Regions from separate parts of the Xanthomonas sp. MUS 060 genome, predicted to be linked through region 2. Evidence: predicted binding sites of a transcription regulator. Region 2 holds the regulator's gene; the other holds the start of a gene.

Region 1 (15,651 bases), 500 kb from region 2:
CAGAAATCGGTAGCCATTTTGCTCGGCCAGTTCGCGGGCAAAGCCGTAAGCCTCGTCATAGCTGTTGCCGTGCTGGCGCACGGCGGCACCCCAGTGCGCGACGCCGGCGATTTTGGTCTGCGGCGCACCGTGCGGCATCACGGTGATCGCTTGCACTCCCAGGCGGTGCGCGGCCCAGGCCACGCCCTGCGCATGGTTGCCGGCCGAGGCGCAGATCACCGCGCGCTCGTCGCCGCGCTCCAGCCCGGCCAATAGCGCATTGAGTGCGCCGCGTACCTTGTAGGAGCCGGTGCGTTGCAGGTTTTCCAGCTTCAGCCACACCCCGAAGCGCTCGGCATAATGCACCGGCGTTGGCGTCAGGTAGCGGCGCAACCGCGCCTGTGCGGCCAGCACGTCCGCCACGCTGACCGCGACATGGTCGGTGTCCGACTCCTGCGCGGCGGGGCGACTGGTATCAGACATGGCGGCGGGATGTGCGCTGCAGGGCGCAGGATGTGATGGACGAGAGGCAAGCGCGAAGAAGAGACCTCCATGTCGAAAAGCGCTTGTGCGCCGCCGCGCGCTGTTGCCGTACCGTGGAGATGGAGGCAGCCGCTTGCACGTTGCCAGGGCCGTCGCCGCGTCCCACGTCCCGGTGCGTGGATCCCGATACGTTCATGTCGCCGCATCCAGCGCGGTCACGCGTACCGATTCGCAGTCGTAGACCTTTTCCATCTGCATCCGCAGCGTCTCGCCGGGACGATTGCCGTCCACCACCAGTTGCAGGTGCCAGCGGCCTGCGTCCTCCGCCACAGGTGCGCCGTTGATCGATACCGGGGCAAAGCCACGCCGTTCGGCCATGCCGATGGCGCGCAGAAGCGCGCCGTCGATGGGCTTGAGCACCAGGTCAAGCCGGTATCGCATGCGGTGCCTCCTGGCGCTGGTTCGCGGGATTGCTGTCCAGCATGGTGCTGTTGGCGGAATTTGGCGGCACCAGTGGCCATACGTTGGCGCGTGCGTCGATGACCACGTGCAGCAGCGCCGGGCCTGGGTGCGCCAGAAGCTCGGCCAGTCCGTCCTCGACCTGGTTGCGCGCGGTGATACGTTTGGCCGGAATGCCGAAGACCTGCGTCAGCGCGGCGAAGTCCGGGTTATCGGACAAATCGATTTCGCTGTAGCGCTCGGCGAAGAACAACTCCTGCCACTGCCGTACCATGCCCAGCGAGCTGTTGTCCAGCAGTACCATCTTCACCGGCAGTTTGCAGCGTGCGATGGTGACCAGCTCCTGCACGTTCATCATGAAGCTGCCGTCGCCGCTGACCAGCACCACGGTCCGGTCCGGACAGGCGAATTGCGCGCCCATCGCCGCCGGCAGGCCGAAGCCCATGGTGCCCAACGCACCGCTGGTCAGGTGATTGCGCGGATGATTGAAGCGGCAGTGCTGGGCCACCCACATCTGGTGTTGACCGACGTCGCAGGCGATGACCGTGTCGGCCGGGGCGAGTTCGCTCAGCCGTTTCAGCAGGCCTGGCGCGTAGATGTCATTGCCAGGTGCGTCGTAGCGCACGCCGAATTTCTCGCGATTGCCGATGCAGCGCGCGTGCCAGGCTTCGCAGGTGCTGGTCGCCGCACTCAGCGCGCGTAGCGCCTGGGCCACATCGCCGGGGATGGCGATGTCGGCCTGACGCAGTTTGGAAATCTCGCAGGCATCGGCATCCAGATGGATGATCCGCGCGAATGGCGCAAATTCGGCCAGTTTGCCGGTGGCGCGGTCGTCGAAGCGGGCGCCGACCACGATCAGCAGATCCGACTGCTGCACCGCCATGTTGGCGGCGCGGGTGCCATGCATGCCGAGCATGCCCAGGTAGTGCGGATGTGCATGTGGCAACGCACCCAGTCCGCGCAGCGTCAACACGGTGGGAATGCGGGTGACGTCCACGAACTGGCGGAATGCGTCCACCGCATCGGCCAGGGCAATGCCACCGCCACCGTAGATCACTGGCTTTTCGGCGCCGGCGATCGCGGCCAGCGCGTCGGCCAGGACGTTGTCGCGCGGCGCCGGGAGCGTTGGCACCTCGGCAGGCACGTGGTCCGGCAGGTGCGATGCGTCGGCCAGTTGCACGTCCTTGGGTAGATCGACCAGCACCGGTCCCGGGCGCCCCTCACGGGCGATACGGAACGCATCGCGCAGCACCTGTGGGAGGTCGTCCACGCGTCGCACCAGGAAGCTGTGCTTGACGATCGGCAGGGTCAGCCCGAACACGTCCAGTTCCTGGAACGCGTCGGTGCCCAGCAGTGGCGTGGCGACTTGTCCAGTCAGGCAAATCATCGGGACCGAGTCGAGCATTGCATCGGCGATGCCGGTAACCAGATTGGATGCGCCTGGACCAGAGGTGGCGACGCACACCCCGACCCGACCACTGGCGCGGGCATAGCCGTTGGCGGCGAGCGCGGCGCCTTGTTCGTGGCGGACCAGGATGTGCTTGAGCTGGCTGTCTACCAATGCGTCGTAGAACGGCATGATGGTGCCGCCCGGATAGCCGAACAGCGTGTCCACGCCTTCGGCTTCCAGGGCCTGCGTCAGCCAGCGCGCGCCGTTGCGGGGGGGCGTGCCTTTAGCGGAGGAGTTCATACGTGGCGACCTTTCGGTGGAAGCGGGTGGGGGAGCCGCGGTTTATGCGGCCTTGGTATTGCCAGCGGCCGGTTTGGCCGCGGCCTCGCCGTTGAGCCAGACCATCTTGGCGCGCAACTGCTTGCCGACCGCTTCGATGGGATGGTTCAGATCGGCCTGCTTGAACTTGGTGTAGTTCGGCAAGCCCGCGTTGTACTCGGCCACCCAGTTCTTGGTGAAGGTGCCGTTCTGGATGTCCGTCAGCACGTCGCGCATGCGCGCCTTGGTTGCCGCGTCGATGACCCGCGGGCCGCTGACATAGTCGCCGTACTGCGCGGTCTCGGAGACGAATTCGAGCATGCGGGTGATCCCGCCTTCGTAGAACAGGTCGACGATCAGCTTCAATTCGTGCAGCACTTCGTAGTAGGCGATTTCCGGCTGATAGCCGGCTTCCACCAGCACTTCGAAGCCAGCCTGTACCAGCGCCGATGCGCCGCCGCACAGCACCGCCTGCTCGCCGAACAGGTCGGTTTCGGTCTCTTCCTTGAAGGTGGTCTTGATCAGGTTGGCGCGTGCGCCGCCCAGGCCAGCGGCGTACTCCAGCGCGAGTTGCTCGGCCTTGCCGCTCTTGTCCTGATACACCGCCCAGATGCACGGTACGCCACGGCCGATTTCGTACTCGCGGCGCACCAGCGCGCCCGGACCCTTGGGCGCGACCAACACCACATCCAGGTCCGCGCGCGGTTTGATCATGTCGAAATGCACGTTCAGGCCGTGCGCGAACAGCAGGCAGGCGCCCTGCTTCATGTTCGGTGCCAGCACTTCTTCGTACAGCTTCTTCTGCACCATGTCCGGGGTCAGTACCGCGACCAGGTCGGCATCCTTGACCGCTTCGTCAGGGCGCTTCACCACGAAACCATCGGCCTGTGCCTTGACTTCGGTCGGGCCGCCGGCACGCAGGCCGATGGTGACGTCGAAGCCGGACTCGCGCAGGTTCAGCGCGTGCGCGCGTCCCTGGCTGCCGTAACCGACGATGGCGATCTTGGTGGTGGGCTGGGCGGAACTGCTCATGATGCGGATATCCTCGAAGGGGGTGGAGTGGAAAGGATCTTTGCGTTTGTGGTCACTGAAATGAAAAACCCCGCGCCGTTGCCAGTGCGGGGTTTGATCGAATCCTGGCTGCTTGATCGCTTAAATGCCAGTTCGTCCCGCAGATGTGGGCGAGCTAATAAGCACGAGTACAAGGAGCGAGGCCGCAACGTCCGCGCGAGGCGCGGCGGGCTGATGAGGCGGCTTCGGGCTGGTGTGGTATCGCAACATTTAGCGAGATAACCATGTGCTTTACGCGCCTGTCAACCAGGCTAGGCGTATCTGCGAGTGAATCTGCCGAAAACCGCGCCAATGCTGCATGGTTGCGCATGAAACGGAGTGCGCACGCGATGCGGAGCGCGTCGATTGCGCGGAAACAGTCGGTCCGCGCGATCGCGACGGGCAGGCGATGTGCCGCGCTTGTGGCTGTACCTGATTGTCACCGCGGCTATGACGTCAATCCCGATTGCAGCGGCCGCCGCTGCGGCGTCGGTGTGAAAGTCGCTAAAATCGGCGGTAGCGCCGAGGGAGACGACGATGGCCTTGTTCTCACGCAGTCCGGATGCCGGTGCCTTGCCGCCTGCCGGTTTGCCAGATGCTCCGATCGCCCTGCTACGGCTGGACCCGGACGGATGCGTCAGCGCCGCCAATCGTGCTGCGCTGGATCTGCTGGGGATCCCGGCCGATACGTTGCTCGGTGCGTCCAGCGAGGTGGTCTGGGGGCTGCCGCTTGCGGCGTTGGTCGGCTCTGAAGGCAGTTGGTTGGCGCCCGGCAACGATCCGTCGCGGCGTGTGCGCTACCAGTGCGATCGCGATCGCGATGGACAGGGCTGGTTGTTGTCGTTGCCGCATCCGGAGACCGCCGCGTTGCTGCGCGATGTCGCCTTGCTCGGCGCTGGGAAGGCCCAAGGCGCGATCAGCCCGGCGTTGCAGGCGGTCGCGCAGCACGTTCAGGAGGGGGACGCAGCGCAGGCGCTGCTGGAACGTGTCGGCGAGCACCTGACCGGCTGCGACCTGGATCTTGGGCTATCCACGCCGTTGTCCGAGCCCGAGGCTCAGGACATCCTGGCCCGGCGTTTGTCTGCCGGCTTTGGAAACCTGGCGGAGGCGATTCGCCAGGCGGTGGCATTGTCGCTGCAGATCGCGGCCGATGTGCCGCACGTGGTCGCCGAGAACGACGAACTGGCGCGGCAGTCGCAGACACAGTTGGATGCGCTGCAGACGGTGGTGTCCACGACGCGCCGGCTGTTGCAGGGCCTGCGCGAGATGGACCAGGAGCTGCGCACGGTGATCGCGGTGGCGGCCAGTGCGGACGATAGCGCGCGGCAGGGCGTGGAGGCGGCGCGTACCTTGGCTCAGGCGATGCAAGAGGTGGCGCGGCGCTCTGCACGCGCCAACGAAGTCATCCAAGTGATCGATTCGGTCGCATTCCAGACCAATATCTTGTCGATCAACGCCAGCATCGAGGCGGTGCATGCCGGTCCGGCCGGACGCGGTTTTGCCGTGGTCGCAACCGAGATCCGGCAGCTCGCCGAGCGTGCCGCCAATGCCGCGCGCGATGTGCGCGTCATCATCGGCGAGACCGGCACCGCCTTGCAGGACAGTGCGGTTTCGGCGCAACGCACCGAGCAAGTGCTTGGTGGTATCGGCGAGTTGCTCGGCCGCGCCAGCGCAGCGATGGAGGCGGTGGCAAGCCGCGTCGCTGCGCAAAGCGGAGAGATCGGCGGCATCGATCGTGCGGTCGAACACCTGGTCGGACTCAGTCGCAGCAACCTGGAGCATGCTGCAAGCGTGGTGCAGCGCAGTGAGGCGCTGGCGACCAGTAGCGCCACGTTGTACGACTGCGTGAATCTATTTCGCCTGCCGGAGGATCCGATGCGGCAGCCGCGCCATGCGCGCGTGCGCGATCTGGCCACAGCGACCGCCGCGCACATCGGTCAGGCGTTCGAGGCTGCGCTCGCGCGTGGCCGTATCGCCGAAGAGGCGCTGTTTTCCACCGATTACACCCCGATCAAGGGGGTGGATCCTGCAAAGTACAACACTGCTTTCGATGCGTTATGCGACGAGTTGCTGCCGCCGTTGCAGGAGCCGCTGTTGGCCGCGCATCCTTGGATCGTGTTCGCGATCTGTGCCAACGTGGATGGCTACGTGCCAACGCACAACCTGCGTTTCAGCCAACCGCTCAGTGGCGACCGCGCCCGCGATCTGGTCGGTAACCGGACCAAGCGCATCTTCACCGACCGCGTTGGCCGCACTGTCGGTCGTCATACCGAGCCGTATCTGTTGCAGGTGTATCGGCGCGATACCGGGCAGATCCTGTTCGACTTGTCGGTGCCGGTTTATGCGCGTGGACGCCATTGGGGCGGGCTGCGCGTGGCCTACGCGCTGGAGTGAGCCTGTGTGCCGGGTGGCGGCGAAAAAAATGCCGCCAGTGGTGCTGGCGGCAAATGAGAGAGACTTCCTAATGCTCGTGTGGCCAGGTTAGATCGGCCAGGTGGTCGGAGTTTGTCGCACCGATTACACCCCGATCAAGGGGGTGGATCCTGCAAAGTACAACACTGCTTTCGATGCGTTATGCGACGAGTTGCTGCCGCCGTTGCAGGAGCCGCTGTTGGCCGCGCATCCTTGGATCGTGTTCGCGATCTGTGCCAACGTGGATGGCTACGTGCCAACGCACAACCTGCGTTTCAGCCAACCGCTCAGTGGCGACCGCGCCCGCGATCTGGTCGGTAACCGGACCAAGCGCATCTTCACCGACCGCGTTGGCCGCACTGTCGGTCGTCATACCGAGCCGTATCTGTTGCAGGTGTATCGGCGCGATACCGGGCAGATCCTGTTCGACTTGTCGGTGCCGGTTTATGCGCGTGGACGCCATTGGGGCGGGCTGCGCGTGGCCTACGCGCTGGAGTGAGCCTGTGTGCCGGGTGGCGGCGAAAAAAATGCCGCCAGTGGTGCTGGCGGCAAATGAGAGAGACTTCCTAATGCTCGTGTGGCCAGGTTAGATCGGCCAGGTGGTCGGAGTTTGTCGCCGACCCACCGTATGTGGCAGTGCTGACACAAAAGGTTGCCTGTGTGCAGGCTCTCGAAATGAGGCCGGTTGGCGCTCGCGCCGGAAACGGGTCTAATAGCGTCAGAAGTGGGGGTACCGTTGGCCCAGGCTGCGGTTGAGACAGTCCCTTCGAACCTGATCCGGTTGAGACCGGCGTAGGGAAGCTTCGCAAGTCCGCTGTCGGCCTCATCCCGTTGCCAATGGACCCGCGCCGCCGCTTCGTCCCAGATGCGAGTTCGCTCGCGCCCGTTCCGCGCCCGTCGCGGGTCACCCGAACCAGGACGAATGCCGATGAACGCCATGCCCAATCCGCTGCAGCAGCAGACCGATACCCTGTCCGCCGCAGTCACCCGCCCCATCCCCGGTTCGCACAAGATTTTCGTACAGGGTTCGCGTGCGGACCTGCAGGTGCCGATGCGCGAGATCGTACTGACCCGCACCCCCACCGTGTTCGGCGGCGAGGAGAACGCACCGGTGACCGTCTACGACACCTCCGGCCCCTACACCGACCCGCAGGCGCGAATCGACCTCGGCGCGGGTCTGGCGCCGCTGCGCGCGGGCTGGATCGCCGAGCGCGGCGATACCGTTGGCTTGGCCGGGCTCAGTTCCCACTTCGGTCGCGAGCGCGAGGGTGACGCCCGCCTGCAGGCCGTGCGCTTCCCCGCGCGGCATCTGCCACGGCGTGCGCTGGGCGGTGCCAACGTCACCCAGATGCACTACGCGCGGCGCGGCATCGTCACTCCCGAGATGGAGTTCGTCGCGATCCGCGAGAACCAGCGGCTGGAATCGGTGCGCGATGCGCAACTGCGTGTGCAACATCCCGGCGAGGCATTCGGTGCGGGTATCCCTGCGGTCATCACCCCCGAGTTCGTGCGTGACGAAATCGCCCGCGGTCGCGCCATTCTGCCGTGCAATATCAACCATCCGGAAAGCGAGCCGATGATTATCGGTCGCAACTTCCTGACCAAGATCAATGCCAACATCGGCAACAGCGCGGTCAGCTCCGGCATCGCCGAGGAAGTGGAAAAATTGGTCTGGGCGATTCGCTGGGGCGGGGACACGGTGATGGACCTGTCCACGGGTAAGCACATCCACGAGACCCGCGAGTGGATCGTGCGCAATTCGCCGGTGCCGATCGGCACGGTGCCAATCTATCAGGCGCTGGAGAAAGTCGATGGCCGCGCCGAGGAGCTGACCTGGGAGATCTTCCGCGATACGTTGATCGAACAGGCCGAACAGGGTGTCGATTATTTCACCATTCATGCGGGTGTGTTGTTGCGCTACGTGCCGCTGACCGCCAAGCGCGTCACTGGCATCGTTTCGCGTGGCGGTTCGATCATGGCCAAATGGTGTCTGGCGCATCATCGCGAGAATTTCCTCTATACCCACTTCGAGGAAATCTGCGACATCATGAAAGCCTACGACGTGGCATTCTCGCTCGGCGACGGTCTGCGTCCGGGATGTATCGCCGACGCCAACGACGCGGCGCAGTTCGGCGAACTAGAGACGTTGGGCGAACTGACAAAAATCGCCTGGAAGCACGACGTGCAGACCATGATCGAAGGCCCCGGCCATGTGCCGATGCAGCTGATCAAGCAGAACATGGACAAGCAGTTGCGCGAATGCGGCGAAGCGCCGTTCTACACGCTGGGTCCGTTGACTACCGATATCGCGCCCGGTTACGACCACATCACCTCCGCGATCGGCGCGGCGATGATCGGTTGGTTCGGCACGGCGATGCTGTGCTATGTGACGCCGAAGGAACACCTCGGCTTGCCTAATCGTCAGGACGTGCGCGATGGCATCATGGCCTACAAGATCGCCGCGCATGCCGCCGATCTCGCCAAGGGGCACCCTGGCGCGCAGGTGCGCGATAACGCCTTGTCCAAGGCGCGCTTCGAGTTCCGCTGGGACGATCAGTTCCACCTTGGGCTGGATCCGGAGAAGGCGCGTGAATTCCACGATGAGACATTGCCCAAGGATGCGCACAAGCTGGCGCATTTTTGTTCGATGTGCGGGCCACATTTCTGCTCCATGAAGATCACCCAGGATGTGCGCGATTACGCCGCCGAACATGGTGTCGATGCGCAGGCGGCGCTGCAGGCGGGTATGGAGGAAAAGTCAGCGCAGTTCCGTGCCGCCGGGGCACAGGTATATCAGGCCGAGTAGTGCGTGACCGACGCGCGGCGGGCAGTGAGGTCTGGTCGGCGTGTCGACCAGACCGGTGTCGATGACGAGTCGCTTATACGTTGGCGTGCGTGGTGCGATCCACGACTGCCGGGGTGTTATGCCGAGTCCATTCCCATCAGGTTTTCCGCATGCTCCTGCCAGCTCGGTAGCTTATTGAGGACGCCGGTCTTGGCGAGGTAGTCCTCGTCTACCTCCGTGCCGCTGGCCAGCGCCATCGCCACGTGGACCGCGCCGGTGATCCAGAAGCTGCGAGTACTGGAGCGCTGTGGCTGGCGGTGGAACGCCACCGCTTCGATGATCGGCATCGGCAGGCCCCACAGACCTAGCAGGTAGGCGCCAGCCTCGGTATGGCCTGGACGCATGTCGTCCGCATCCACGAGTGGTTTGTACTCGTCGCGGATGCCCGGCAGCAGCATGCCGATGTCGGCCAGCAATGCCGCAGTCGAGCCGAGTTCGGCGCTGGATGCCGGCAGCATCTTCGACGCCAATTTGGATGCGAGCAGCGAGCGTTGTTGCAGCGCGTTGCGATCGGCGTTGGAGAGCGTCTGTACCGAGAATACCTCGCTGGCCAGTATCAAATCGCGCAGGGTGGCGATACCCAGCCGAGTAACGGCAGTACGCAGATCGGAGATGGTACGGCCGTTGGAGAAGAAGGCCGAATTGCATAATTGCAGGACCTTGGCCGCGATGGCGGGATCGCCCGAGACCAACTTGGAGAGAACGGCGGCATCGCTGCCTTCGTCCTGTTCCAGTGCGCTCATCAGGCTCAGGTACAGATGTGGGGGTGTCGGCAGCTTATCGATACGGCCAATGCTGGTGCGTAGTCGCTTATTGCCGAGCAGCTCTCGCAGCTCTTCGAGGTTGGTGATCGCCTCCAGCAGTAGCTCCGGCGATAGCGGCAGTGGCAGGAAACGGTGCGCCACGCCGATGATCCGTGCTGGCGGCGCGCGATTGCTCTGTTCGGCTTCAATCAGCGCGATGCGGATGGTTTCCGGGCTCAGCGTGCGGATCTGGCCGAGCAGGGTGGCGGTGGTCAGGTCCGGTAGCGTCGGCGCGGCGATCACCGCGTCAAATTGCACGGTGGCGGCCACCGCGATGGCGGTATTGCCATCCGCCGCGCTCTGGACTTGCCAACCCTCGTCAAGATCGCGGAGGTATTCCGTGATTTCAGCCGGAAGGCTCGCTTCGTCGCCGACGAATAGGATGCGCAAGTGAATTTACCCCGAAAAAACCGGATCGTCCCCGACCGGTGCGATCATTCCGTTGCCTAATTTACTCCAAAACTCTCCGGCACTTCTTTGTCGGCGATGGCAAAACGTGAAATGGCATTGGTCGCGGCGGAACCTGACGATCCAGCCGCGACCTCTGCTTAGGCGTTAGCGTCGAAGCGAGCGACGGCAGCGCGCAGGATATCCTTGGCTTCCGCGGCGTTGCCCCAGCCATCCAGCTTGACCCACTTGCCTTTTTCCAGGTCCTTGTAGTGTTCGAAGAAGTGGCCGATGCGTTCCATCCAGTGGCCCGATACCTGAGAGATGTCCTCGATATGGGCATAGCCCTGGAACACTTTGGCCACCGGCACAGCCAGGAGTTTCTCGTCGCTGCCGGCCTCGTCGCTCATCTTCAGCACGCCGACCGGGCGGCAGCGCACCACGCAGCCGGGCACCAGCGGTAACGGCAGTACCACCAGCACGTCGGCCGGGTCGCCGTCGCCGCACAGGGTGTTGGGGACGTAGCCGTAGTTGCACGGATAGCGCATCGGCGTGGACAGGATACGGTCGACGAAGATGGCGCCGCTGGCCTTGTCCACTTCGTACTTGACCGGTTCCGAGTCCTTAGGGATTTCGATGACGACGTTGATTTCTTCCGGCAGGTTCTTGCCGGAGTTGACCAGTTCCAGACCCATGGGTGAGCTCCAGTAGAGTGGCTTCTTGAAAAGGACCCGCATTCTAGTCGCTTGATTGTTGCAATGCAGAGTCCCTGGGCCTGGGGAGATTCCCACACTCTGTTCGGATTGCGGCCCCGAGCCGATGCGGGATAGTCCGATGGCGCTAGCACCGTGCGGTCGGCACGCTGTCTGTCCCCTCCTTATCGGAACAAGGCGATGAACGCAGTTCGGTATTTGTTAGGGCTGCTGCTGGCGGTGCCGGTGCTGGTCTGTGCTGGTGCGCGGGCTTGCAATGCGGCACAGGTGCAACCGGTTTACGTGGACGCGATGGACTATCCCGGCCCGGGCGAGGGCGGGGAGGCATTCGCTGATCTGGAGCAGCGATTGGCCCACGATTTCGAGCGGTTGTGCGGTGACACTTTTTGCGCGGGCGATTACAGCGCCTACCGGCCGTTGCGCTACCGCTGCTCGGTGCGTCAGCACGATGGGGTGATCGGGCAATGCGTGTGGACTTTCGGCGCCAGCGAGGCCAGCATCGACCCGGACACCGGTCGGGTGCTGGTCGATGCGCGGCTGTGGCAATGCACCACGCCCCTGCTGCCGCAGACCCGTCTGGCGGCGTTGTACAAGGCGCTGGCAGGCCAGCGGCCGTTGCTGGCGCCGTTGCCGCATCAGCGGCGCAGCATCAACGATGGTTTGATGGACTGCCTGTCGCCATAACCGACGCATGTTGGCTGCGGCCGATCATGGTGAGGCCTTCTACAACAGTGGTACCAGCAGCAGTGCGACGATGTTGATGATCTTGATCAGCGGGTTGATCGCCGGGCCGGCGGTGTCCTTGTACGGGTCGCCGACAGTGTCGCCAGTGACCGCAGCCTTGTGCGCCTCGCTGCCCTTGCCGCCGAAGTGGCCGTCCTCGATGTACTTCTTGGCGTTGTCCCAGGCGCCGCCGCCGGTGGTCATCGAGATCGCCACGAACAAGCCGGTGACGATGGTGCCGATCAGCAGTCCGCCGAGCGCGCGGGGTCCCAGCAGCAGTCCGACCACGATCGGCACCGCGACCGGCAACAGCGACGGCACGATCATCTCGCGGATCGCCGAACGGGTCAGCATGTCCACCGCGCGGTCGTACTGCGGCTTCCCGGTGCCTTGCATGATGCCGGCGATCTCGCGGAACTGGCGCCGCACTTCCACCACCACCGCGCCTGCCGCACGGCCCACCGCCTCCATCGCCATCGCGCCGAACAGGTAGGGGATCAGCCCGCCGATCAGCAGGCCGATGATCACGGTGTGGTCGGACAGGTCGAAGGCGAAATCCTCGCCGGGATGCGCGGCGCGCAGGTTGTGCGTGTAGTCGGCGAACAGCACCAGCGCGGCCAGCGCCGCCGAACCGATCGCATAGCCCTTGGTCACCGCCTTGGTGGTGTTGCCGACCGCATCCAGTGGATCGGTGACGGCACGCACCTCTGGCGGCAACTCGGCCATCTCGGCGATGCCGCCGGCGTTGTCGGTGATCGGGCCGTAGGCGTCCAGGGCCACGATCATGCCCGCCATCGACAACATCGCGGTTGCGGCGATGGCGATGCCGTACAGGCCCGACAGCGCGAACGCCGCCCAGATCGCCACGCACACCGCGATCACCGGCAATGCGGTGGATTTCATCGAAATGCCGAGGCCAGCGATGATGTTGGTGCCGTGGCCGGTGGTGCTGGCCGCGGCCACGTGTTGCACTGGCGCGTATTGGGTGCCGGTGTAGTACTCGGTGATCCACACGATCAGGCCGGTCAGTGCCAGCCCGATCAAGGCGCAGCCATAGAGTTTGCCGACGCCGGCCACGGTATCGCCCATCAATTGCTGGGTCACTGGCCAGAACGCCAGTGCGGCCAGCACCGCCGACACCACCACGCCCTTGTACAGCGCGCCCATGATCGAGCCGCCCGGGCGCACACGCACGAAAAAGGTGCCGACGATCGACGCCACGATCGACACACCGCCGAGGACCAGCGGATACAGCACGGCGTTGCGTCCTGCCTCCACTGCCATCAGACCGCCCAGGAGCATCGTCGCGATGAGCGTGACGGCGTAGGTTTCGAACAGGTCCGCGGCCATGCCGGCGCAGTCGCCGACATTGTCGCCGACGTTATCGGCGATCACCGCGGGGTTGCGTGGGTCGTCCTCGGGAATTCCGGCCTCGACCTTGCCCACCAGGTCCGCGCCGACGTCAGCGCCCTTGGTGAAAATGCCGCCGCCCAGGCGCGCGAAGATCGAAATCAGCGAACTGCCGAAGGCCAGCCCGACCAGAGCATGCAGGCTGTCGGCGACGCCATGTCCAAGCCATTGCAGCGTGCCGTAATAGCCGGCCACGCCGATCAATCCAAGCCCCACCACCAGCATGCCGGTGATCGCACCGCCGCGGAATGCGACGTTCATCGCCGGGCCTAGTCCGCGCCGTGCCGCTTCGGCGGTGCGCACGTTCGCGCGCACCGACAGGTTCATGCCGATGTAGCCGGCGACCCCAGACAGCACCGCGCCGATGGCGAAGCCACCAGCGGTGTACCAACTCAGGAACACCCCGACCAGAACCAACAAGATTCCACCGGCGATGGCGATGGTCAGGTACTGACGGTTGAGGTAGGCGCGTGCGCCTTCCTGGATTGCATCGGCGATTTGCCGCATGCGTTCGTTGCCGGCGGGTTGTGCCAGGATCCAGCGCGTGGATACGATGCCATAAAGGATCGCCAGACCTGCGCACACCAATGCCACGGTCACCGCATATCGTTCCAACATGACCCCTCCCAAGGATGTGGATGACGCCCAAGCGCTGGACATGCTGTGGGAACCCACCGCAGGAACGTCAACATGTAACGATTCCGCAGTCGTAAGGTGCCGCTGGCGCGGCTGGTCATCCCGACCTGGCTTGAGCATCCCGAGTATGCGCCTGGCCCCGCTAGGCCGCCAGCAACCCGCCGGGACGTGGCATTTTGGCATTGGGTTCAGTTGACGCATGGCAGCGTGGCGCATCGCTTCCGAGGAACAATTCGATGCAATCCATGCTTTCCCTGCGCACATGCGGATCGACGCTGGCCTTGAGCCTGTGCCTATTGGCGCCCCTGAGTGCGCTCGCTGCCGACCCCACTCCGGAATTGCAGCGCTCCGTCGGCGCGCCGCAAGCCGTGGGCGTAGTGCACACGATCCGGCAGATTCCCGAGGCCTGTGCGCGTTTCGAAGGCCAATACACCGGCGATGCCGCACAGCCGTATCGCTTTTCGGCAGTGCGCAGCAGCCCCACCTGCCAGCCGCGCGCCAAGCTGGTGGAGTTCGACCAGGCCAAGCCCAGCGAAGCGACCGGCTGGAAGTTCAACGATCTGATCCGCGTCCCCAGTGCGGCTTGTCCCACGCAGCAGGCGGTGGTGCGGGTCTGGCGCAAGCCGGTCGCGCTGAACACCGAGCGCGATGGCCAGGGCCAGTCGCGGATCTACCTGCAAGAGGCCAAGCAGCAGGCGGACGCCGGCAAAATTGCGCAGATACCGGAGTTCACCGCGCAAATGACCCTGGAAGGCAGTGCATGCCACTGAGTGGGTTGGTTTGATGCAGGTGCTCCGCACCGACGTCTTGCTCCAGCAGATGCCGCCTGCGCTGGGCGGCACTGCTGGTGGGCTGGCCTCGTCAGCCTATGGATGGTGGATGGTTCGTCTGTGCGTGCCCGATGGCATCGGACTTGGCGTCATCCTTCCCAGAGCGGTAGTTTTTTCTTCACCGCCACGTTCTTCAGTGTCACGTACTTGGGCATGCCATCGTTGCCATAGGGCAGCGACGCCTCGCCATGGATCAGTGGTTGTAGATAGCGGCGCGCTTTCTCGGTGATGCCGAAACCGTCCTTGCGCAGGAACGAGGCCGGCATTTTCTTCTCATGATTGGCGATCTTGCGTAGCGGCGCGGCCTCGATCTTCCAGCGGTAAGGCGTCTGGCTGCTGCGCACGATCACCGGCATCACCGCGTTCATGCCTTGCAGGGCGAATTGCACGGCCGCCTTGCCAACCGCTTGCGCCTGCTCCCAATCGGTGCGCGAGGCGATATGGCGCGCCGAGCGTTGCAGGTAGTCGGGCAGGGCCCAGTGCACCTTGTAGCCGAGTTCGGCCTTGACCTTGCCGGCGAGGTACGCCGCCACGCCGCCGAGCTGGCTGTGCCCGAACGCGTCGGTACCGCCGCCCGCATCGGCGACGAAGCGCCCGTCTGCGGTTCGAATGCCTTCGCTGGCGACCACCACGCACCAACCGACCTGGTCCACCACCTTGCGTACCTGTGCCAGGAAGGCTGCTTCGTCGTAGGCACGCTCGGGGAACAGGATGATCTGCGGCGCATCCTCCGGCGATTGCGCGGCCAGTCCGGCGGCGGCGGCGAGCCAGCCGGCGTGCCGGCCCATGGCCTCGTAGACAAAGACTTTGGTCGACGTTGCCGCCATGGCGGCAACGTCCAGCGCGGCTTCCCGCACCGCCACCGCAGTGTATTTGGCCGCCGAGCCGAAACCTGGGCAGGTGTCGGTTAGCGCCAAGTCGTTGTCGATGGTCTTGGGCACCCCGATGCAATGCAGGCGATAGCCGAAGGCCTGTGCCAGTTGCGCGACCTTCCACGCGGTATCGGCCGAATCGTTGCCGCCGTTGTACAGGAAGTAGCGGACATCGTGTGCCTGCAGCACCTGCAGCAGGCGCGCGTACTTGGCCTGATCGGCTTCCAGCGATTTGAGCTTGTAGCGGCACGAGCCGAAGGCGCCGCCGGGGGTGTGTGTCAACGCGCGAATCGCCGCCGCCGATTCCTTGGAGGTGTCGATCAGGTCTTCGCGCAGTGCGC
Region 2 (15,651 bases):
CAGCGGATCGAGATCGACGAAGCCGGGCAGGCGGCCTTCACGGCATGCAACCTGCAACGGGCCGAGATGCTCGAGTTCGCGGATGATACGTAACGGATCGTTGCCGCTCATGAACAGCGACGGCGACGGGGTGAAGCCGATCTGCCAGGCTTCCGGTTCGGCGGCCTGATTTGCGGCCGGTGTCGCGGTGGTCGGTGCGGCGTCTTTGCCGTCCAATGCGCGCTGCAGGCGGTCGTGGACGGCCTTGACTGCAGCCGGATCGGCTGCAACTCCGTGTTCGGCTTCGCGTAGCAGCGCACGCAGTACGTCTACCGATCCAAGGATGGCGTCGATCGCGTTCGCTTCGACTTCGCGCTTGCCGGCGCGCAGCTCATCGAGCAGCGTTTCTAGGACGTGGGTGAGTCCGGCCATTGCTTCGAAGCCGAACGTGGCGGCACCACCCTTGATCGAGTGCGCGGCACGAAACACCGAATTGATGGTTTCGGGGTCGCGATTGCCTTCTTCTAACGACAGCAATCCGGCCTCCATCGCGTCCAGCCCTTCGCGGCTTTCCTCGAAGAAGGTGGCGTGGAAGCGTTGCAGGTCCATGCTCATAGGGAGGGGATCCGAAAAAGAGAGAGAAAATCAGCCCAGAACTTTCTGGACGGTGGCGATCAGTTGTTCGGGGTTGAACGGCTTGACCAGCCAGCCAGTGGCACCGGCGGCTTTGCCTTCGGATTTTTTTTCTGCCGCCGATTCGGTGGTCAGCATCAGCATTGGGGTGAACTTGTAGTCCGGTAGCTGGCGCAATTCGCGGATCAAGCTGATACCGTCCATGTTCGGCATGTTCACGTCGGTGACCACCGCGTTGAAGCGCTGGCCCTTTGCGCGACCCAAGGCGACCTGGCCGTCCTCTGCTTCTTCGACAGCGTAGCCGGCCGAGGTGAGGGCAAACGAGACCATTTGGCGCATCGACGCCGAATCGTCCACTACCAAGATACGTGCGCTCATGCAGCGTTCTCCACAGATTTCAAATTTTCAGAGGTGGCAGGAAGGCCCAGCGATTCGCTGACCCCTAATAGGCGTGCCGCGTCGCTGAAGGTCGCGGTGCAGGCCTCGAATTCAGTGCGTTTGCCTTCTTTGCGGCGTGCATCCACGAACGCGCACAGAACCTGCACGGAAGCAGTGTGGATGCGGCGGACTTGGCTGGCATCCAGCCGCAACACCTCGTCCGACGTCAGGAACGTGGTGAGGCGTTGTTTCAGGTCGGCGCTGATCTCGATGCCCAGATCCTCGCCAAGTGGGACTGTGCTCATCATTACTCCGCACGAATGGTTCTATCGAAGGTAACGGCCGTCGCTTGAAAAGCTTTAGGCGGCATATCGAAAATGCGGTGTAGTCTGCAGTTTCTATTTATTTTTTCGCTCAATGCAACAATTGTTCAGCATCGAGCAGGATCATCGGGTGCTGCGTCAGTCGCGCGACGCCGCGGAAAAGATGGTTGGAAATGCGGCAGATACGGGCATTGTCCGGTGGTTCGATCTCATGATCGGTCAGGCTGGCGACGTCTTCGACAGCGGATACGCGCAGGCCCAGAGTTTCGCCACTTTCTTCCAGCACCACGACCCGCGTCTGCATGTCCATCTCGATTGGTGCCGATCCCAGGTGCAGTCCCAGATCCAGGACCGGCACCACCTGGCCGCGCAGGTTCATGATGCCTAGCATCGATGGTGCCGTACCACGCAGTGCCAGTAGCGGCACCGGTAGTACGACTTCTTGCACTTTCAGTAGCTCCAGTGCGTAGGCCTGTTCGCCGCAGCGTAGACGTAGCCAACGCGTGCTACGTTCGGTCACGCGCTCGGGGGCGGTGGCCGAGCCCTGTGGCAGGGACGGTGCCATGAAAGCTTGTAGGTTGGGCGTGAGCCGCGTTGCGCCGGGTTTTGCGCGTTCGGCTTCGGCGCGACGCTCCGGTGGCACCGCCATCGCTGGGCGCTTGACGGCGCGCGTGCTGGCGGCATCGTCTTCGGCGGCAAGATCGCGCGCGGCAGTGGAACGTTGTCGTTCCATCGCTGCGATTGCGTCTAGATCGGCCTGGCGGTCGGCGTTGGGTGCCTGCTGCGACATGATGCCGGCCAGTGCGGGATCTGCATCGGCTTCGGCCAGGACTGCGGCGGCGATTTGCTCCGGGGTTGGGCCGGTCGGTGTTGGCGTTGGCGCTTGTTGCGACATGATGCCGGCCAGTGCGGGATCTGAATCGGCTTCGGCCAGGACTGCGGCGGCGATTTGCTCCGGAGTTGGGCCGGCCGGCGCAGGCGTCGGCGCTTGTTGCGACATGATGCCGGCCAGTGCGGGATCTGCATCGGCTTCGGCCAGGACTGCGGCAGCGATTTGTTCGGGGGTCGGACCGGCTGGCATGGGTGTTGTCGTATGAGCAGGAGCCGCTGAGAGCGGTGATGTGACGTTCTGCGCTTCGCTGGTCGTGTCGTGCAACAGACCTTCCAGATAGTCGTCGATGATGTTTGGAGTACTCATGCGGCTTGTTCCATCAGCGTCGCGTCGTTGAGCAGCAGCCATTCCAGCGCGCGCCGATAAGCGGCCAGGCCGCGACCGGGATAGTCGCCGCCAACGCCAGCGATGGTCAGTGCCTTGACGTTACAGATCTTGGTGTCTACCGGAATCGCGTCTTCCCATACCCGTTCGCCATAGCTGTCTTGCATCTGTCGCAGGGTTTCGTTGCCGGCGCGGGTACGCTTGTCGAACAGCGTCGGCAGGATCGATGCGGGTAGGGGACGGCGACGCGAACGCTCGACCATGTCCACGGTGCGGACCATGCTGGCCAAGCCGTGCAGTGCGAGCGGCTCGGCTTGCGTGGGAATGATCACGCGATCGGCAGCGGCCAGTGCGTTGATCATCAACAGGCCCAGGGTCGGAGGGCAGTCGAGCAAAATGTAATCGTGCTGTCCGGCATGTCGGGCCATGGCTTGCTGTAACGCCAGACCTAATCCCGGCTGGTTGGCGCTGCGTCGCTCCAGCGTGGCCAGCGCGGTCTGCCCGCAGACGAAGCTCAGGCGTTCGATCGCGGTGGTGTGGGCAAGCGTGGAGAGTTCACTGGATGGAGTGGAGAACAGATCCACCACGCCAGCCGGTTGCGGTTCCTGGGGCACATCGAACGCTCTGGTCAGCGACGCGTGCGGATCGAGATCTAGCATCAACACGCGATGGCCGAGCATGGACAGGCCACGGCCCAGTGCCAGCGTGCTTGTCGTTTTACCCACGCCACCTTTTTGGTTGGCAATCGCCCAGATACGCATCAGTTCACTCCTTCAATGTCAGCAGGGACTGCCCAGGGGGCTGCCGGCGCTGCCGTGGCGGGGGTTGTCGAGGTGGTCGGCGCTGCACCGGCGCTGAAACGCTCTAGTGTCGATGGCGCGTTATTCGCGCTATCACCGGAATCGGCCAAAATGACCAGCACCACGCGTCGGTTGGCATTGCGTCCGCTTGCGGTATCGTTGCTGGTATGCGGGCGGAATTGGCCATAGCCGATCATCGATAGTCGAGAGGGTTGCAGGCCCTGGTCGGCGAACAGATGCACCACACTGGCCGCGCGCGCCGCCGAGAGTTCCCAGTTGGATGGGAACTGTGTGGTGGCGATCGGTGTGTTGTCGGTATAGCCCTCCACGCGCACGCCGTTAGGGACGCTCGCCAATACCTGCGCTAGCTGTGCCAAGGTCGCATGTGCGCTCTGATCCAACGTTGCAGAGCCGGAGCCGAACAGGATGTCGCTGTTGATCTCCACTTCGATCCACAACCCGGAGCGGTGTACGTTGATCAGTTTTTTCTGGATCAGGGGTGACAGTGCGGCGTCAAGGCGCTCGGCAATGCGGTCGAGCTGTTGTTGTGCGCGTCGCAGTTGCTGTTCGTCACGTAGCGCATCGGCTGGGCGTGGCAGCGACGTTGCCGGCAGCCGGTTCGGATCGACAATGGACAGCGCCGGGCTGGATCGGATTGGTGTCGGTCGCGTGTTGCCCTGGCCTTGCATCGGTTGTTCGCCCACCTGCACCGGATGCATGGTCTGCTCGGTGCCACCGAAGGCTGCGTTCATCGCGTTTGCCATGACTCGGTATTTGGCCGCGTTAACCGTGGATAACGCGTACATCACCACGAAGAAAGCAAGCAGCAACGTCATCAGGTCGGCGTATGGGATGGCCCATGCCTCGTGATTGGTGTGCTCGTCGTGGGAATGTTTGCGGGCCATGTCGGACTCAATGCAGGAATCCGGCCAGTTTCGATTCGATGTTGCGCGGATTTTCGCCCTTGGCAATGGCGATCAACCCTTCGATGAGCATTTCCTGTTCGCCGCTGCTGTGCTTGATCACGCTCTTGAGTTTGCTGGCCATCGGCAGGAACAGCAGGTTGGCCGAAGCAATACCGTAGATGGTGGCGGTGAAGGCGGCGGCGATACCCAGGCCGAGCTTGCTCGGGTCAGCGAGATTTTTCATGACGGCGATCAGCCCCAGCACTGCGCCGATGATGCCCAGAGTCGGAGCGTAGATGCCCATGCCCTCGAACACCTTGGCGGCGGCTAGATCGCGGTGGGCCTGGCCTTCCAGGTCGATCTCCAGCATGTGCCGGATGGCGTCGGGTTCGACGCCGTCCACCAGCATCTGTAGTCCCTTGCGGACGAATGGATCCTGCTGCTGCGGCAGTTCCTGCTCCAGGCCGAGCAAGCCCTGGCGTCGTGCAATATTGCTCCACTCCACGATCTGTTGCAGTACCGCCTGACGGTCGCTCGGTGGCGGCAGCAGGATCCACTTCGCAATTTTGAACGCGCGCCGGAACACCACCGGTGGTGTTTGCACAAGAATTGCCGCAAAGGTCCCCACGATCACGATGACGAACGCAGCCGGCGACCACAACGCCGAAATCCCGGCGCCTTTGAGGATGCTGCCGCCGATCAGCGAGATGATCGCCAGCAGCAGGCCGATGAGACTGAGTTTGTCCATGCAGGAGGTATCGGCAAGGGAGCGGGGGACTTAATGGGTAGCCGGGATTGGAGACGTGCACGAAACGAAATGTGACAGCGCACAAATACAAGTATTCGAGGTAAAAAGTGCAAATATCCTGGGCAGGACGTTGCGATCGCTTCTTCAACGTGTTGCGGTTTGTTTCATCAACGCGTTTGACAATGGTTTGGATAAGGGAGGCACTGTTGCCGTCCCGAACCCTTAGCTTTTCAGGCCATCCACATCCAGGATCAATGCCAGACGGCCATCGCCGATCAGGGTGGCGCCGGCATACCCTGGCAGGCCGCGCAGGGCGCGCGGTAGCGGTTTGATGACCACCTCCTCGCGACCGCGAACCTGGTCCACCACCAGACCCATACGCGATTCGCCAGCTTGCAGCACCACGATGGTCAGTAGTGGCAGTTGTGGGGCATCGACGTTGAGCCACTGGCGCAGATCCACCAATGGCAGCGTATGCGATTGCCGGTCGAGTACGGCGCGGCCGTCGAACCAGCCCAGCGAGCGGCGTGGCGCATGCAGTACTTCGACCACGCGCGCCAAGGGCAGTGCATAGACACTATCGCCGGCCTGCACCAGCAGGGTTGGCAAGATCGCCAGGGTCAGTGGCACGCGGATCAGGAAGCGGCTGCCGCGGCCCAATTCGGATTGGATCTGGATTTGTCCGCTGAGTTCTCGGATGCGCGACTGCACCACATCCATGCCGACGCCACGGCCGGAAATGTCGGTGACTTCGGATTTGGTCGAGAAGCCAGGCAGGAACACCAGATGCAGGCATTCCTCGGTGCTCAGTCGTACAGCGGCTTCCGGATCGATCAAGCCCTTTTCGCGCGCCTTGGCACGCAACCGCTCCGGATCGATGCCGGCACCGTCGTCTTGCACTTCGATGGTGACGTAGTCGCCTTCTTGTTGTGCAGACAGGCGCACATGGCCGCCACGCGGCTTGCCGGTGGCTTCGCGTAGCGCGGGCGCCTCGATGCCATGGTCGATCGCGTTGCGCACCAAATGGACCAGCGGATCGGCCAATGCCTCGACCAGATTACGGTCCAGTTCGGTGTCGGCACCGATCAGTTCCAATTCCACTTCTTTCTGCAAAGAACGGGCAACGTCGCGCGCGACCTTCGGGAAGCGCGAGAACACCTTGCCCACCGGTTGCATGCGTGTGCGCATGACCGCCGATTGCAGCCGCGCGGTGGCGATATCCAACGTGCTGACTGCACGATCCAGCTCTTCGTCGCGCAAGCGCGCACGCAGTGTCTTGAGTCGATTGCGCGATAACACCAACTCGCCGATCATGTTGACGATGGCGTCAAGGCGTTTGGTGTCCACGCGCACGGTTTGTTCGGGTTCGCTCGCCTTTGCCGCGACGCCCGGCTTGGCTGCCGCTGCTGGCGCGTTGGACTTGGGACTTGGTGCTGGCGCAAGTTGTGGTTTGGCCGCAGGCGCGGCACCGCCGTGTAGATTGTCGAGTAGGGCTTCGAATTCGTCGTCGCTGATCAGGTCCGAATCGGCGCCATTTCCTCCAACCGGCATACTGCTCTTGCTGGCTGTTGCAGCGGGGGATGGCGTTGCGGCTTCCTCTTCACCTGCGGCGAATTGCGCGATCAATTGTGCCGGGGCGCGTGGTGGCTCGTTGCCGCTACCGAACGCATCGAGCATCGATTGCAGGTAGTCCAGCGATTGTTGTGCGGCGTCGAAATGACGCGCTTCCAGTGTGGCCTGGCCAGCGCGGGCCATGCCCAGGGTCTCTTCGGCGGCATGGCACAACTCGACCATGGCGTTGATCGACAAGAAACCGGCGCCGCCCTTGAGGGTATGGAAGCCTCGGAACACGGCGTTGAGCTGGCTGCTGTCATCAGGCGCCTGCTCCAGCGACACCAACTGTTCGCCTAGGCGGTCCAGGATTTCCTGGGCCTCGATGATGAAGTCGGCAGCGATGTCGTCTGATACGGCGCTCATACGATTACAACCCCAATCCGGACAACAGGTCGTCGGCGTCGTTTTGCGACACGCCGTGGCGATCCAAGCCGGGCAATGCCGGGCCAGCCAGGCTGCCATCGGCCTTTTTTTCTTCCTTTGGCGGTAATCCCAGCGCGCCGAACCCTTCGTGCACACGGCGCACGATTCCGGCGACGCGGCGGATGATCTGCCCGGTCAGGTCCTGGAAGCTCTGCGCCAGGGCCATTTCGGTGAGGTTGTGGCGGATCTTGTCCAGGATCTCGCCCTGGTCCTCGCTCAGGCCGCCGGCACGCAATTGATCGGCGAGTCCACGGCATTGCTCTGCTAGATCCAAGGTGCGGTGACTGGCCTGTTCGGTCATTGCCACCACATGGTCCAGCCGCGAACAGGCGTCATCCAGTTCGCCGGCGTCGCTGGGCACTACTGGCAGTTCGCCCAGCGCTTGGCCCAGATCGCGCGCAAGTCGGCTCAGGCCCTGCATCATGGGGCGTGTGCGCCAAGCGGCGAGGGTATCGATCTCTCTGCGCCAGCCGGCTTCGTCACCGCTCTCCAGTGCGTCCAGCGCACCTTGGAGGCGTTCGATCAGGGCAGTGCGTTCAGCTGTCACTTCCATCAGGCAGTTGCTCCAAGGCGTTCGAAGATCTTGCCCAGTTTTTCTTGCAGTGTTTGCGCGGTGAACGGTTTGATGATGTAGCCGTTCACACCGCACTGCGCGGCTTCGATGATTTGCTCGCGCTTGGCCTCGGCTGTGACCATCAGTACCGGTAAATGCTTGAGCTTGTCGTCGCCGCGGATGTTGCGCAGCAAATCGATGCCGGTCATGCCGGGCATGTTCCAGTCTGTGACCACGAACTCGAACGGGGCCGAGCGCAATGCGGCCAGCGCGCTGTTGCCGTCTTCGGCTTCGGCGGTGTTGGTGAAGCCAAGATCGCCGAGCAGGTTCTTGACGATGCGCCGCATCGTCGAAAAATCGTCCACGATCAAAATCCTCATGTTTTTATTCACCGCTAACTCCCTAGGTTCTTATTCTTCGTCTTCCAGGCCTGCGTCGGCGGCTTCGAATGCCTTCAGGCGTCCGCGCAACCGTACCGTGGCCTGACCGTGGATCTGGCACACGCGCGACTCGCTGACTCCGAGGACCGCGCCGATTTCCTTGAGATTCAATTCCTGCTCGTAGTACAGGGACAGCACTAATTGTTCGCGTTCGGGCAATTGCGCGATCGCTTTGCCAAGTTCGCGGCCGAATTCGCTGCGTTCGAGCATCTGCTGCGGATTGGGGCCGCCCTTGGCGATGGTGTCCAGTTCGCCATGATCCTCGATACGCGATTCCAGGCTCAGTACTTGTCCGCGTGCGGCATCTTCCATCAACCGCATGTATTCGGGCAGTGGCATTTCCATCGCGGCGGCCACTTCATTGGCGGCAGCGGCGCGACCGGTATTTTGTTCAATCTTGCGGATCGCCGAGGCGGCGTCACGCGCGCGTCGGTGCACCGAGCGGGGCACCCAATCGCCACGGCGGATCTCGTCGATCATCGAGCCGCGGATGCGGATCGAGGCGTAGGTCTCGAACGAGGCGCCCTGGTCGGCATCGTAGCTGCGCGAAGCCTCGATCAGCCCGATCATCCCGGCCTGGATCAGGTCGTCGATCTCGACGCTGGCCGGCAGCCTGGCCGCCAGGTGATGGGCGATGCGTCGCACCAGGTCCGAGTGTTGCGCGATGTAGTCATTGGAACTGTTGCGCTGCACGGCGCGATAGTGGGCGGCGGCGTTCATGCGGCGACTCCACGCTGAATGATGCGTTCGACGAAGAACTCGACGTTGCCGCTCGGAACGGTCGGTGCCTGCCAGCGTGAAGTGCGCCGTGCAATATCGGAGATCGCTTGGGCCGAGGGGCTGGAGGGGTAGGCTTTGACCACCGGTTGCTGGCGTTGCACTGAAAGTCGCAGCCAGTCGTCCTGCGGTACGCAACCCAGATAGTTCAGCGACACGTCACCGAGGAACTTCTCGCAGACACGGCTGAGCTTTTCGTATAGCAGGCGGCCTTCGTTGGCGTCGCGGACCATGTTGGCGACGATCTGCAGCCGGTCCATGCCACGCTCGCGTGCAAGGACTTTGATCAGGGCGTAGGCGTCGGTGATCGAGGCAGGCTCATCGCAGACCACCACGACGGCGTCCTGCGCGGCCTGGCAGAAGGTCAGTACGCTGTCGGTGATGCCAGCGGCCGTGTCGATCACCATGATGTCCAGGTCGCGTTGCAACTCGGAGAACACATTGACCAGGCCGACGTGTTGAGCGGGGGGCAGTTCGGCCATGTAACGGCGGCCGGAGGCGGCGGGCACCACCATCAACCCGTTGGGCATGTCGATCAGGGCTTCTTCCAGCGTGCAACGCCCGGCGACCAGATCGGCCACAGTGAATCTAGGCGTCAACCCCAGTAATACATCGACGTTGGCCAGGCCGAGGTCGGCGTCCAGAAGCAGCGTGCGCTTGCCCATGTCGGCCAGCGCCATCGACAGATTGACCGAAATGTTGGTCTTGCCGACGCCACCCTTGCCACCGGTCACAGCGATCGTGCGCACCGGACCCAGCGGTTCGTTGCGCGTCGCCGATAGGGGAAACGCATTGGTCAGATTGGCGTAATCACGCGACGGCATGGTTCTGCTCCGGAGTACAGGGCTTATCGGCAGCGCGCCGCAAATCTTCAAGGCGCAATACCAGGCTGGCGGCGTTGGCGCGGTGTAGGTCGTCCGGCACACGCTGTCCATCGGTCACCCAGGTGATGGGAAGGCGATGGTCAACGACCACCGATAAGGCACTGCCAAACCGTCCGGTTTCGTCCAGCTTGGTCAGGATGACGCCCTGTGGATCGGCGCTGGCGAACCGGCGCACGACTTCGTCCAGGTCGGAAAAATGGGCGTTGGTGGGAAGCACGAGCAAAGAGCGGACGACGCGTGAGGCGCGCAGCCAGTGCAGTTGCGCGGCCAGTGCGCGGTCGCGCTGGCCCATGCCGGCGGTGTCGATCAGCACCAATTTGTAGTCGGCCAGACGCTTTAGCAGCTGCTGTAGCGAGGCATCGCTGTCGGCCTCGTGAACGGCGATCCCGAGCTGTCGGCCATAACTATGGAGTTGTTCGCGGCCACCGACGCGGACGGTGTCAGTGGTGACCAGGGCCACGTCGCGGGCGGCGTTGCGCTCCAGGAAGAGAGAGGCCAGCTTGGCGATGGTCGTGGTCTTGCCGGCGCCGGTGGGGCCGATCAGGGCGATCACGCCGCCTTGCTCGAGCGGATCCAACGCCGCGATCGGCAAGCGTTTGGACAACAGGCCCAGCATCAGTCCGCGGCCGCGGTGCAGTTCCAGGTCGGCGGGAATTTGCATGACAACGTCGCGGGTGATGCCGCCGTCGAAGCCGTAGTCGTCCATCAATTCCAGCGCCTGGGCGCGTACCGGCGAGCCGCGCAGGCGCTCGTCGGTGAGTCGATTCATTTCACGTTCGATCATCTGCCGCATCAGCGCCAGTTCGTCGCGCAGTTGCGTCAATTGTTCGTCGTTCTGCGGCGCCGGGAAGTTGGGAACTGCGGTGAGCGTGGTGGCTGCCGGAATTTCGGCGCTCTTGCTCGGGGCCTCGGCGACCAGCTTGGGCGTGCTCGCTGGCGCCAGTGCCACGGCGGGGATGTCTCTTCGTGCCAGGCTGTATCCGCGGCGGTGGGCGCAGCGGCGAGGGTTGTACTGGCAGCGGGAAATGGTGTTGGCAGCGAGACGTTGATCGGCGCGTTGCGGAACACATCGTCGGGGATGCTGCTCTGGGCAGTGGCCGGTTCCTGGACGGCGGCCGGTGGCGTGAGTGTCGATGTCGCAGTGCCGAGCTTGCCAAGCGGCCGCGCCGACGTGGCGGCGCTGGCATTGCTGCGGCGCTCGCTGATCGCGGCCATCATCGCCATCGCCGAGTTGGGCCCTGCAGCTTTTTGACGTGCGGGCCGTGGCGTCGCCGCTGTGGTGGCCGGACGTGGCGTTTCCTCTGGACGCACTGCGTCCAGAGCGCGTTGTACCAGTGTCTCGTCGTAGTTGCTGGCGGCGACGATCTCGATACCTTCGTCGGTTCGCCGGTTGGACAGGATCACCGCATCCGGACCCTGCTCATCGCGCACCATACGGAACGCGGTACGCATGTCTGGAGCGACGAAGCGTTTGATTTTCATGGGGACACCTTGGCGCCGTGACGCGTGAGGGGGAGCGCGGGACTGAAAAATCGGCACAGACGCTGTTGTCGTTCCGAGCGGTGGTATGCGGGTGTGCAGATATTCATATGTCCTGTCCGATTCATGCCTTTACACTTTTCCGAGTCCGAAGTCCCCGGATCGGGTCTTTCAACTGATCGTTCCCACCAACTTCAACCGCTTGTCTTCCGGCACTTCGCTGTAGGACAGCACCGACAGCGAGGGGACGCTGTGGCGGACCAACCGTGCCAGTGACGCGCGAACCTGCGCCGGTACCAGCACCACTGCTGGCTCATTGCGTGCTTCTTGCTTGCTCACGCAATCGGCCAGACTCTGGTGCAAGCGTTCGGCCAGTCCGGGTTCCAGCGCTGCACCGTTGCCCTGACTGGAGTCTTGCAAGACACGTTCCAATTGCGGTGCCAGGGTGAATACCGGCAGTTCCGATGCCATCCCGGCGATCTCCTGGACGATGAAACGGCCCAGGGCGTTGCGTACCGCGGCGGTGAGCACTGCCGGTTCCTGGCTTTGTGGGGCGTTTTCCACCAGTGCCTCGACGATTTTGCGTAGCTGCCGTACCGGGATTTTTTCGATCAACAGGTTCTGCAATACGCGTACCACCACCGACAACGGCAGCGCCTTGGGGGTGAGGTCCTCGACCAGCTTGGGCGCGCTCTTGGCCAGGGTGGCCAGTAATTGCTGGACTTCTTCATGCCCAAGCAGTTCCGGGGCGTGCTCGCGGATCAGGTGCGAGAGATGGGTTGCGATCACGGTGGCCGGGTCGACCACGGTATAGCCCATGGTTTCGGCCTGTGCGCGCTGATGCGGTTGGATCCACACCGCATCCAGGCCGAATGCCGGGTCCTTGCCAGGGATGCCCTCGATCTTGCCGAGCGCACCGCCTGGGTCCAATGCCAGTTCGCGGTCCGGGTGGATGTCTGCGGTGGCCACCGGCACGCCGTGGACCAGCAGGCGATAGGCATTGGCTTGCAATTCGAGGTTGTCGCGGATGTGCACGGGCGGCACCAGAAAGCCGATGTCCTGGGTCAGCTTGCGCCGCACGCCTTTGATCCGCGCCATCAATTCGCCGCCCTGGGTCTTGTCCACCAGGGGGATCAGTCGGTAGCCGACTTCCAGGCCTAGCGGATCGATCGGCCGTAGTTCGTCCCAGCCCAATTCTGCATTGGCTTGTGCTACGGCAGCGGCAGCCGGCTGCGCCGCATCGGCTGCCGCTGGTGACGGTTGCAGGCTGCGCTTCCACATTTTCCAGGCCAACAGGCCCAGGATCAGCGCCAGCGTCAGAAAAGCGACGTTGGGCATGCCCGGAATCAGGCCGACCAAGCCCATGATCGCCGCAGCCACGGCCAACGCTTTGTGTTGGCCGAACACCTGGCCCATCATCGAAGCGCCCATGTCCTGGGAGCGAGATGCGCGGGTGACCAGCATGGCCACCGCCGAGGACACCAATAGCGCTGGCAACTGCGCGACCAGGCCGTCGCCGATCGACAGCAAGGTATAGGTCGAGGCGGCCTGACCCACCGGCATGCCGTGCTGGAGGACGCCAACCGCCATGCCGCCGATCAAGTTGATGAACAGGATCAAGATGCCGGCGATCGCGTCGCCGCGGATGAATTTGCTAGCACCGTCCATCGAGCCGTAGAAATCCGCTTCCTCGCGGACTTCCTCGCGTCGTGCTTTGGCTTCTTCGCGGGTGAGCAGGCCGGCATTGAGATCGGCGTCGATCGCCATCTGTTTACCGGGCATGGCATCGAGGATGAAGCGCGCGGTCACTTCCGACACACGCCCGGCGCCTTTGGTGATGACCACGAAGTTGATGATGGTCAGAATCGCGAACACCACGATGCCGACCGCGTAGTTGCCACCGATCACGAACTCGCCGAAGGCTTCGATCACCTTGCCGGCGGCGCTGTGTCCGTTCTGGCCGTTGATCAGGATGACGCGGGTCGAGGCCACGTTCAGTGCCAGGCGCAGCATCGTGGTCATCAGCAGCACGATGGGGAAGATGCTGAATTCCAAAGGCCGTTTCACGTACACCACGGCCAGCAGCACCATCAGCGAAATCGCGATGTTGAAGGTGAACATCGCGTCCAGCACAGGAGCGGCCAGCGGTACCACGACCATCGCCAGCATCACCAACACGATCAGCGGGGCGCCGAGCCCGTGCTTGATCATGTCCATCATCTTGCGCGTGTTCATCTGCGCGGCGGGCTGGCTCATGGCGTGTTCTCCGGGGCGAACTCATCCACGTTCAACGGCGGCATCGGCGGCATCGGGCCGCTGCGCCAGGCACGCAACTGGTAGACGTAGGAGAGGATCTGGGCGACCGCCGAATACAGTCTCACGGGAATTTCCTTGCCGAGCTGGCCTTCCCTATACAAGGCGCGTGCCAACGGTGGCGCAGATACCACTGCGATGCGGTGCTGCTCGCCGACTTCGCGGATGCGGAAGGCGATCTCGTCCACGCCCTTGGCGAGCACGGTGGGTGCGCGCATGCGTCCGCTCTCGTATTTCAGCGCCACCGCGTAGTGGGTCGGGTTGACCACGACCACGTCGGCCTTGGGGACGGCTTCCATCATGCGCCGCTGGGACAGCTGCATCTGCATCTGGCGGATGCGCCCCTTGACCTCGGGATTGCCGTCGTTTTCCTTCATTTCTCGACGGACTTCTTCGCGGGTCATCTTTAACTTTTGGATGAAATGCCACTTCTGATAAGGAGCGTCGATCGCAGCCAGTAGCGCCAGCGCACCGGCGGTGTACAGCAGCAAGCTCAGGGTGAAGCCCAGGCCATGGCCGATGGCTTGTTCGAGGGGCTGCTGCAGCAGGCCGCGCAGGCCGTCCAAGCCTTTCCAAATGCACAGGAACGAGGCACCACCGACGAAGCCCATGCGCAGCAGCGACTTGAGCAGTTCGACCAGGCTTTCGCTGCCGTATAGGCGGGAGAGTCCCGTCATTGGATTGAGCCGGTCGAATTTGGGGATGAGCGCTTGGCCAGAGAAACGTAGGCTGCCCATGAGCAGCGGTGCGATGAAGCCAGCGGCCGCACAGATGCCGATCAGTGGCAGGACCACCCAAAACAGCCCGATCAGCAGGTCACCGAAATAGCCGAACAGGGCCTGCGGAGTGTCGCGTAGATGCGGTGCCGGCTGCAGTGCGTGTTTCATCCATGCCAACGCACCGGCGCTCATCGAACCGGACATGCCCATCAACGCGAAGATGCTGGAGCTGAATACCGCCGCTGTGGCCAGTTCGCGCGAGCGCGGGATATTGCCCTGTTCACGGGCTTCGCGCAGACGCTTTTCGGTCGGTTGTTCTGTGCGTTCTGCGCCTTCTTCGTTTTCGGACATGGGCTTGTGCGTGGCGGGGGAGTGCCACTGCCCATTGCAAGGCCCATGCCGCGATGCCGATGCCCACCATAGCTGTTGTTGCCAATACGCGTTGGCGGGCTAGGCTGGCTGCAGTTCCACCCGGTCACGGCCGAGGCGCTTGGCTTGATAAAGCGCCTTGTCGGCACGGGCCAGCATCTGCTCCAGGCTCTCTCCCGGGCGATACCAGGCCACGCCGATCGATGCGGTAATCGACAATTGATGTTCGTCCAGGTGCAGCGGTTGTTCGCCGATCACCCTGCGTAGGGACTCCAGCCGTTCGTGCGAGGGCGGCGGCAACCCTGGCAGGACGCTCAGCAGTTCCTCGCCGCCGTAGCGCCCGATCCGATCGTCGTCACGCAGGTTGGTGCTCAGGCGCTGCGCGACTTCGATCAGTACCGCGTCGCCGACCAGATGACCGTGGTTATCGTTGATCCGTTTGAAGTGGTCCAGATCGATCATCGCCACCGCCAGCGGGTTACATGTGGCATCGCTGTAGCGCATCTGCGCGGTCAGAGTTTCGAGGATGCCGGCACGGTTGAGCAGGCCGGTGAGGGCGTCGTGGGAGGCTTTTACCAGCAGCGCTGAGCGGGCGAGCTCCAATTCGTGTTTGTCGCGCTCCAATTCCTCGGTGCGACGTGCAACCAACTCGGCCAGTTCGCGTTGGTGCTGGCGCATGCGGCGTTCGCGCCAATGCAGTGCCGCCACCACAAGTGCTCCGCCGAGCAGTAGATAGAGTCCCAGCATTGGTTGACTGCACCACCAGACTGGCGCCACCGAGAACGCCACCCGTAGTGGTGCCGAGGCGGTATGCCGGTAGGCATCGAACAATTGGACTTCCAGAACATAGTCACCGGGTTCCAACGGTGGTTGTTCGATCTCGAGGTTGGGAGTGTGGATCCAACGCGCGTTTTCGCCCTGGAAACGATAGCGGATCGAGATCCTGTTGCGATCGTCGTAGAGGTCTGGCGAGCCCAATTCGATGTGCAGCGGCTCCTCGCTCCAGGATAGGCGTGTTCCAGCGGTGATTGGTTTGTCGTCACGGCTGAACTTGTTGAGCGTCAAGCGCGGTCTCTGCGCGTCGAACAGGCGTCGAGG

The links. Region 2 encodes FliA, which starts transcription of late flagellar genes. Its sites were predicted from a motif close to TAAAGTTTNNCNNNCNNNGGCCGATAA; they were not measured.
Region 1: a site for FliA is predicted at 10,213-10,239, ahead of XANALMUS060_RS00250 (HDOD domain-containing protein). Genes of this name have one in related genera too.

The regions. Positions count from the first base shown of each region.
Region 1 is NZ_JZIM01000001.1:59,322-74,972, forward strand. Features, by position in the region: gene XANALMUS060_RS00215 (threonine dehydratase) at 1-462, opposite strand, end outside; gene XANALMUS060_RS00220 (ACT domain-containing protein) at 655-903, opposite strand; gene ilvG (acetolactate synthase 2 catalytic subunit) at 887-2,611, opposite strand; gene ilvC (ketol-acid reductoisomerase) at 2,654-3,661, opposite strand; gene XANALMUS060_RS00235 (methyl-accepting chemotaxis protein) at 4,217-6,073, shown strand; partial or broken gene XANALMUS060_RS00240 (methyl-accepting chemotaxis protein) at 6,189-6,590, shown strand; TPP riboswitch at 6,808-6,908, shown strand; gene thiC (phosphomethylpyrimidine synthase ThiC) at 7,020-8,897, shown strand; gene XANALMUS060_RS00250 (HDOD domain-containing protein) at 9,014-10,135, opposite strand; gene ppa (inorganic diphosphatase) at 10,288-10,821, opposite strand; gene XANALMUS060_RS00260 (hypothetical protein) at 11,020-11,523, shown strand; gene XANALMUS060_RS00265 (sodium-translocating pyrophosphatase) at 11,563-13,590, opposite strand; gene XANALMUS060_RS00270 (hypothetical protein) at 13,845-14,378, shown strand; gene XANALMUS060_RS00275 (6-phosphofructokinase) at 14,528-15,651, opposite strand, start outside.
Region 2 is NZ_JZIM01000001.1:557,072-572,722, forward strand. Features, by position in the region: gene XANALMUS060_RS02510 (chemotaxis protein CheA) at 1-594, opposite strand, end outside; gene XANALMUS060_RS02515 (response regulator) at 625-990, opposite strand; gene XANALMUS060_RS02520 (STAS domain-containing protein) at 987-1,295, opposite strand; gene XANALMUS060_RS02525 (chemotaxis protein CheW) at 1,405-2,511, opposite strand; gene XANALMUS060_RS02530 (ParA family protein) at 2,508-3,290, opposite strand; gene motD (flagellar motor protein MotD) at 3,290-4,234, opposite strand; gene XANALMUS060_RS02540 (flagellar motor protein) at 4,242-4,982, opposite strand; gene XANALMUS060_RS02545 (chemotaxis protein CheA) at 5,205-6,959, opposite strand; gene XANALMUS060_RS02550 (protein phosphatase CheZ) at 6,964-7,572, opposite strand; gene cheY (chemotaxis response regulator CheY) at 7,572-7,964, opposite strand; gene XANALMUS060_RS02560 (RNA polymerase sigma factor FliA) at 7,983-8,732, opposite strand; gene XANALMUS060_RS02565 (P-loop NTPase) at 8,729-9,613, opposite strand; partial or broken gene flhF (flagellar biosynthesis protein FlhF) at 9,600-11,155, opposite strand; gene flhA (flagellar biosynthesis protein FlhA) at 11,324-13,387, opposite strand; gene flhB (flagellar biosynthesis protein FlhB) at 13,405-14,535, opposite strand; gene XANALMUS060_RS02585 (ligand-binding sensor domain-containing diguanylate cyclase) at 14,635-15,651, opposite strand, start outside.